Pseudobacter ginsenosidimutans: one gene and its partner. The protein of the gene in region 1 interacts with the protein of each later gene in a pairwise test. Links are inferred from orthologs where the notes say so. Each region holds a gene or a part of one and is shown in the gene's direction. Other genes may lie near its edges.

Region 1 (4,443 bases):
GCGTAAAGGAATAACTCCTAAATAACAGATTTACAGAGGCCGCCTCGCTTTCAGAGGTGGCTTTTTGTTATAACGGGCCTGCCGCTATTTTATAGGCGAATTGGGTATTATTAGTTCACAATGCCTTATCTTAGCCGCCTGTTTTTCCGAAATAACCGTCAAAAAAAATTATTTTCAGATGGATTTTAAACAAATTCAGGAGTTGATCAAGATGATCAACAAATCCAACATCGGCGAAGTAAGCATCGAGGAGAAAGGATTCAAGCTGACCATCAAGCAGAAAGAAGAACCAGCCCAGAACGTAATTGCTGCCCCTGTGCATGCTGCCATGCCTGCCTATGCTCCACCTGCAGTAGCTGCACCCCAGCCTGCCGCCGCATCAAACCCAGCAGCTCCTGCAACCAAAGCTGCAGAACCCGCCGCAGACAACCTCATTACTATCAAGAGCCCGATGATAGGAACTTTCTACCGCAGCCCGGCCCCCGGCAAACCTGTATTTGTAGAAGTAGGCTCAGAAATTGCTCCCGGTAAAGTAGTCTGCATTATCGAGGCAATGAAACTCTTCAATGAAATTGAAAGCGAAGTATCCGGTAAAATCGTGAAAATCCTGGTGGACGACGCTTCACCGGTTGAATACGATCAGCCGCTGTTCCTCGTTGAACCTGCCTGATAAGGTTTTTTCGCTTGTCAAATTTTCAAAAAGAATGCATGTTTAAAAAGATATTAATCGCTAATCGTGGAGAGATAGCCCTGCGGGTGATCCGTACCTGTCGTGAGATGGGTATCAAAACCGTAGCTGTTTATTCCACCGCAGACAAAGACAGCCTGCACGTTAAGTTTGCAGATGAAGCTGTTTGTATCGGCCGCCCTGCCGGTGCCGACAGTTATCTGAACATCGCACATATCATGGCCGCAGCCGAGATCACCAATGCGGATGGCATCCACCCGGGATATGGATTCCTGGCCGAGAATGCCCGCTTTGCGGAGATCTGCGGTGAACATAATATCAAATTCATCGGACCCACTCCTGATCAGATCCGCTCCATGGGAGATAAGATCACTGCCAAAGAAACCATGATCCGCGCAGGCGTACCCGTGGTTCCCGGTGGTGAAGGTCTGCTCGAAAGCCTCGAAGAAGCCAAGGCCATGGCGAAAGACATTGGCTATCCCATCATCCTCAAAGCTACTGCCGGTGGCGGTGGTAAAGGTATGAGGGTGGTATTCAAAGAAGAAGATCTGGAACATAACTACAATACTGCCAAAGTGGAAGCCGGCGCTGCTTTCAAGAATGACGGCATCTACATGGAGAAATTCGTGGAAGAGCCCCGTCACATCGAGATCCAGATCGCAGGCGACCGCTACGGAAAAGTTTGTCATCTCAGTGAGCGGGACTGCTCCATTCAGCGCCGTCACCAGAAACTGGTGGAAGAGTCTCCATCTCCTTTCATGACTGAAGAACTGCGTCAGCGCATGGGCGATGCGGCTATCAAAGCTGCTTCCGCAATCGGTTATGAGAGTGTGGGCACTATCGAGTTCCTGGTTGACAAGCATCGCAATTTCTACTTCATGGAAATGAACACACGTATCCAGGTAGAGCATTGCGTTACAGAAGAAGTGACCAACTTCGATCTCATCAAGGAACAGATCAAGATCGCTATGGGCGAGCCTATCAGCGGAAAGAACTACGAGCCCCAGATGCATGCCATCGAGTGCCGTATCAATGCCGAAGATCCCTATAACGATTTCCGTCCGAGCCCCGGCCGCATCACTACGCTGCATCAGCCCGGCGGTCACGGTATCCGCATCGATTCGCATGTGTACGCCGGTTATGTGATCCCTCCTTATTATGATTCTATGATCGCAAAGATCATTGCGGTTGCACGTACACGTGAGGAAGCCATCAACACCATGAGCCGCGCCCTCAGTGAATATGTGATCGAAGGAGTGAAAACAACCATTCCTTTCCATCAGCAACTGATGAGGAATGAAGATTTCCGCGCAGGAAACTTCAATACCAAATTCCTCGAAGGTTTCAAGATGGTATAAGTCAGGTTTACAAAGTTTATCTCAATAGAAACGAGGTTGCCACTTGCGGGACAACCTCGTTCTCTTTTATACTGTGTATAGTTGTTATCTCATCCAGAATGCCGGTGGCTCAATGCCCAGCGCTCGCAGGTACACATATCCCTGGCCGCGGTGATGCACTTCATTATCGATAAAATACAAAAGTGTACCATATAACGGTCCCTCATACTCGCCGAAGGCCAGATCATTGTCCTGGAAGCGATAGGGTGGGATCTTGTTCCAGATCTCTTCGATGGTTTCGGTGGTATCGTCCCATGCCTTGAGCAGTTCATCTTTTGTTTTGTAGGTCTGTTCCCTCCATTCCAGTTTTTCCCAGATGCCGGTAGCAAGCCCTTTTACGCCGGGGCCGCTCATCTTGATCATCTCTTCTGCCATCAGTGCGAAGGAACGCATGCCTCCAATGCTGAACTCGAACAATTCTTTTTCAGGAAATGCTGCAATTACACGCCGGGTGAGACGTCTATGTCCCTGCCATTGATCCAATACCTGACGGGCTGTAATTACCTGGGCGGTTGCTGTGCGTACCATATGATTATTTTTAAGAGTTTAAATTGATTTGCTGATACAAAGATGGGATGGGGTAGTGACAGCCTTATGTCAGTATGAATATACAAAAATAAAAAAAGCGCCGGAGGGCGCTTTTATAAGTGGTCCACGTTCAAGTGGCTATGGTTTCAGACTATTTGGATTCTTTTTCTTTCGCTTTTTCGCCTTTTACTTTATCCTTCCTGTCTTTCCAATGTTTTTTGTCGCCTTTCCTGTGCTCTTTTGCTTTTTCTCCCCACTGTTTCATTTTCTCTCTTTGCTCGGGAGTGAGGATGGCATCGGTCTTTTCTTTCCTTTCTTTCATGATAGCGGCTCCCCTGGTGCCGCGTTCTTCCTGGCTAAGGCTTTTATCGTCACGCAATGCCTGCATTTTTGCTTTGGTGTCTGCATTGATGGCTTTCATCTTTTCACTTTGTTCCTGGGAGAGGTTCAGTTCTTCCTTCATTTTGGCTCTGGCCTCAGACTTATGATGAGAACGGATAGTGTCTCTTTTTTCCTGGGCAGATGCAGCAAATTGAACACCAATCACTGCAAGGGCCAATACGATGATTTTTTTCATCTGTTTATTTTTTATTGTTTTTAATGGTCAGATGGAATGCCTGAAATGTTCATTCAAAGGGATGCTACATTTATGGGCATTTCATGTATACCTTTTTTGATGAGAGATAATATTGTTCTGCGGGCCCCGTGGGGTGCAGTACTTAGAGGGGAAAGCAGGCCGGAAGTTTAATGTGGGTATCAGAAATCCTGCGACAGCTCATCTACTTTGTTCTCAACGCCGTAGAAGGATGCCAGTTTGCGGATCACGCCTTCTACCAGTGCATCGGGGCAACTGGCGCCGCTGGTGATCAGGATCCTGGCAGGCGAAGAAGCAGGGAGATAGTCCACCACAAACTGCTCATCTTTCTGGTGATAATTGTAATGAAGGATATTCTTGCCGTTGATCAGTTTCTCTTCAGAGTTGATGAAATAAGTAGGCAGTTTGAGCTCGCAGAGCTCTACCAGGTGTGTACTGTTGCTTGAATTGTATCCGCCCACCACGATGGCCATATCGGCCGGAGTGTGGAGCATATGTGTAACGGCGGTCTGGTTGTCGTTAGTGGCGTAGCAGAGCGTATCGCGGGTATCGGCAAATCGTTCCCCGATAGTCTTTTCATCGAGATCATAATGATTGCTGATGGTTTGTTTGAGGTAATCGGCAATGGCCTGTGTATCGGTGGCCAGCTGTGTGGTTTGGTTCACCACGCCGATACGCTGCAGGTCTTTGGTTACATCGAAACCTTCAGAGAAGCGGCCTGCAAACAGGGTGTAGAATTCATCAGGATCGGCAGTGCCGGTGATGAATGCGGCCAGTAATTCTGCTTCCTTCATATCGTTCACCACCACTGCAGGTGCATTGTAAGCGGCGTGTGAAAATGTGGCGCGGGTTTCTTCATGTTTCGGTTTGCCGTGGATCACGATGCTGTAGCCTTTTTTGGCGATCTGCTCGCTTCTGTTCCAGACCTTCTCCACGAACGGGCAGGTAGTATTGTATTTTTCTGTAGGGATGCCCAGCTGATTGAGTTTTTCTTCAATGGCCAGCGTAGTGCCGAAGGCCGGGATGATCACCACATCATCAGCAGTGAGCTGCTCGAAGGGGATGAGCTGTTTCCCGTAAGTGTCCTGTAAAAACTCAACGCCCTTTTCGATCAGGTCTGCATTCACCTGCGGGTTGTGGATCATTTCGCTGAGGAGGAAAATGCGTTTGCCGGGATTCTCTTCGATAGTGCGGAAAGAAATCTCGATGGCATTTTCCACGCCATAGCAGAAACC
Region 2 (2,844 bases), 4.1 Mb from region 1 along the record:
GCATACACATCTCCGTCTTCTTTCAGTTTTTTTCCGGATAATTCTGCAATAGCCCTGTAAAAGGTGAGCGGATCATTATTGCTCACAAACAAAGCGAGGTGTGGTTCATGTTCCAGCACATTGGCATGCATGCTCTCCTTGTTGTGTTCAGGAATATAGGGAGGATTGGAAACGATGAGATCCACTTCAGGCAGTTGCTCCCAAAGTGAATCGTCTAAGATATTTTGTTGGATGAAATGAATTTCCGCTTCAAGATCAGCGGCATTTTTCCTTGCCACTTCCAGTGCGCCTGCGCTCACATCGCAACTGTATACGGTAGCCTGCGGCAATGCTTTTTTCAGGGCGATGGGAATACAGCCGCTGCCTGTGCCTATATCGAGTATGCGTAGTAGTTGCTGGTGCTGGTGTTCATTGATGATCCAGTCCACCAGTTCTTCTGTTTCAGGGCGGGGGATCAGAACATTTTCGTTTACATGGAAACGTAAGCCATGGAACCAGGATTCTCCCAGCACATATTGAACGGGGCGATGGCGGAGGAGGTCCGGGAGATGCTGATCGAATAAAGCCTTCTGATCCGTAGTCAGATGCTCCTGCTGGCGAACCAGTCTTGCGCTCCTGCTTAGTCCTGTAAGGCTTTCCAATACCCAATCGGCGATATTGGCGGCTTCCCTGTTTTCGTATACAGCAGCGAGTTGTAATTGGAGATATGCTCTGGCATCCTGGATGGTCATGGCGCAAAGTTAAGGTGTGCCGCGGGAAACCGTTATATTTGCAGGCGTTATCCAATCATCCCCTTAGTTTTTCTAATGCTGAACATCGCCGATCCATCCATAATGGTGCATGAGCGCTTCATGCAGCGCTGCCTTGAACTGGCCGTTCTGGGAGCAGGGCATGTTGCACCCAATCCCCTGGTGGGCGCGGTGTTGGTGCATAATGGAAGGATCATCGGAGAAGGGTACCATCAGCAATATGGAGGGCCGCATGCAGAAGTGAATTGCATCAATGCAGTGTCTGAAACAGACAAAGCCCTGATCAGTCAGTCCGTGATGTATGTGAGCCTGGAGCCTTGTGCGCATTATGGCAAAACGCCGCCCTGTGCAGATTTGCTGATTCGTCATAAAATTCCTTTGGTAGTGGTCGGCTGCCGTGATCCCTTTCCTGAAGTGGATGGCAAGGGCATAGAAAAAATGCGTGCAGCTGGCATCGATGTGATCCTGGGAATTTGTGAGGAGGATGCAAAGGAACTCAACAAAAGATTCTTTACATATCATACGGCTTATCGCCCTTATGTGATTTTGAAATGGGCGCAAACAGCTGATGGATTCATTGCCGGCATTCCCGGGGAACGTCTTTTGATCAGCAATGCGCTCACCAATCGATTTGTGCATCGCTGGCGCTCCGAAGAAGCGGCGATCCTGGTGGGCACCAATACTGCCATGCAGGACGATCCTCAACTGAATACGCGCTACTGGAATGGGCCTGATCCCATCCGGCTGGTGGTAGACATAGATCTTCGATTGCCGAAAACCCTGCAATTGTTCAACGATGGTTCAAAGACCATCGTGATCAATGCCATCAGACAGGGAGAAAAAAATGGAATTCAGTACATACAGATCGACAGGAAAAAAGAACTGGTGCCACAGATATTGAAGTGTTTGCACCAGCTTCGGATCAACAGTGTGCTGGTGGAAGGCGGCGCAGTTTTGCTGCAATCCTTCATCGATTCAGGATATTGGGACGAGGCCCGTGTGATCACCAACACAGCCCTCACAGCAGGAACAGGATTGCCTGCACCCAGGCTGCTGATGGCGGAATCGGTTTACACAGAACAAATTCTAACAGACATAATTCAGGTCTTTTCAAGACCGGTGGTATCATTATGACAACAATGATTGAGCAGGACTTCTATAGTACTATCGAAAAATCAGGCGTGGCCGAATTCAAAGACCGCGGCAGCAAATTTATCGCTTATGCTTTTCCGGTAGCATCAGTGGAGGATTTCAAGAAAAGGCTGGAGGATGTAAAGAAAGAACATCCCAAAGCCACTCACCATTGCTTTGCCTACCGGTTAGGGACAGACGGCAATACCTTTCGCGTCAGCGATGACGGAGAACCTTCCGGCACTGCCGGCAAGCCCATCCTGGGGCAGATAGACAGCAAACAGCTCACGGATACCTTGATTGTAGTAGTGCGTTATTTCGGTGGTACCCTGCTGGGAGTACCCGGACTGATCAATGCTTACAAAAGTGCAGCCTCCATGGTATTGCAGGTAACACCGGCCATTCAGAAAGCCATCGAAGCCAACTACACACTCACCTTCGATTACACGATGATGAACGATGTGATGATGATCGTAAAACAACTCAACTGCACCGTAATAGAGCAGGAAGCGATGCTGTTCTGCAAGCTGGTGATCGGAATCCCCAAAGCCAGAATGGAAGAGGCTTTGTACCGGTTTAAAGATATCAGGGGAGTGGAGGTAAGGAAGAATGCTTAAGTATTCAACTTCAAACTTTATTCATGACAGCGGAATTGAGATTAGCTGTTGAGCGTTTATACGAAGTCTTCTCTGTTTATCCGGGTGATATCAATATGTGCGTTAGTCCGTTGAAAGGTACCCCGGAAGAAATGAATGGCCTTCTTTTCAGCAAACCCCTTCGGGATTTAACCAATAACGATCTAAGTCTTTTTTCAACCAGCCTCCTTTATACCTGGGGCATGGAACCTGATCTCAAGCATTTCCTTCCCCGAATCCTTGAATTGACAGGTGAATTGGACTGTCCGGCTTTTGAAGTGGAAGTATTCTTCATCAAGTTTGAAATTGCTAAATGGCTTACCTGGCCT

What was found. The genes of interacting proteins can lie anywhere in the genome.
Region 2: the proteins of accC (region 1) and ribD interact in binary tests that used the Escherichia coli proteins (3 or more experiments, as listed by UniProt). The link is inferred for Pseudobacter ginsenosidimutans from one-to-one orthologs.

What each region holds. Positions count from the first base shown.
Region 1 is NZ_CP042431.1:3,309,561-3,314,003, forward strand. The notes cover bases 1-2,877. They hold accC (acetyl-CoA carboxylase biotin carboxylase subunit), read left to right. Parts: upstream 1-708; coding sequence 709-2,046; downstream 2,047-2,877. Other genes in these bases: efp (elongation factor P), read left to right, coding at 1-14; accB (acetyl-CoA carboxylase biotin carboxyl carrier protein), read left to right, coding at 179-670; FSB84_RS13415 (DinB family protein), read right to left, coding at 2,131-2,613; FSB84_RS13420 (hypothetical protein), read right to left, coding at 2,765-2,877. Outside these bases: more of FSB84_RS13420, read right to left, coding at 2,878-3,190; FSB84_RS13425 (4-hydroxy-3-methylbut-2-enyl diphosphate reductase), read right to left, coding at 3,370-4,443. UniProt on the Escherichia coli protein: This protein is a component of the acetyl coenzyme A carboxylase complex; first, biotin carboxylase catalyzes the carboxylation of the carrier protein and then the transcarboxylase transfers the carboxyl group to form malonyl-CoA.
Region 2 is NZ_CP042431.1:7,409,990-7,412,833, reverse strand. It holds ribD (bifunctional diaminohydroxyphosphoribosylaminopyrimidine deaminase/5-amino-6-(5-phosphoribosylamino)uracil reductase RibD), read left to right. Parts: upstream 1-806; coding sequence 807-1,883; downstream 1,884-2,844. Other genes in the region: FSB84_RS29055 (hypothetical protein), read left to right, coding at 2,521-2,844; FSB84_RS29060 (IMPACT family protein), read left to right, coding at 1,880-2,497; prmC (peptide chain release factor N(5)-glutamine methyltransferase), read right to left, coding at 1-731. UniProt on the Escherichia coli protein: Converts 2,5-diamino-6-(ribosylamino)-4(3h)-pyrimidinone 5'-phosphate into 5-amino-6-(ribosylamino)-2,4(1h,3h)-pyrimidinedione 5'-phosphate.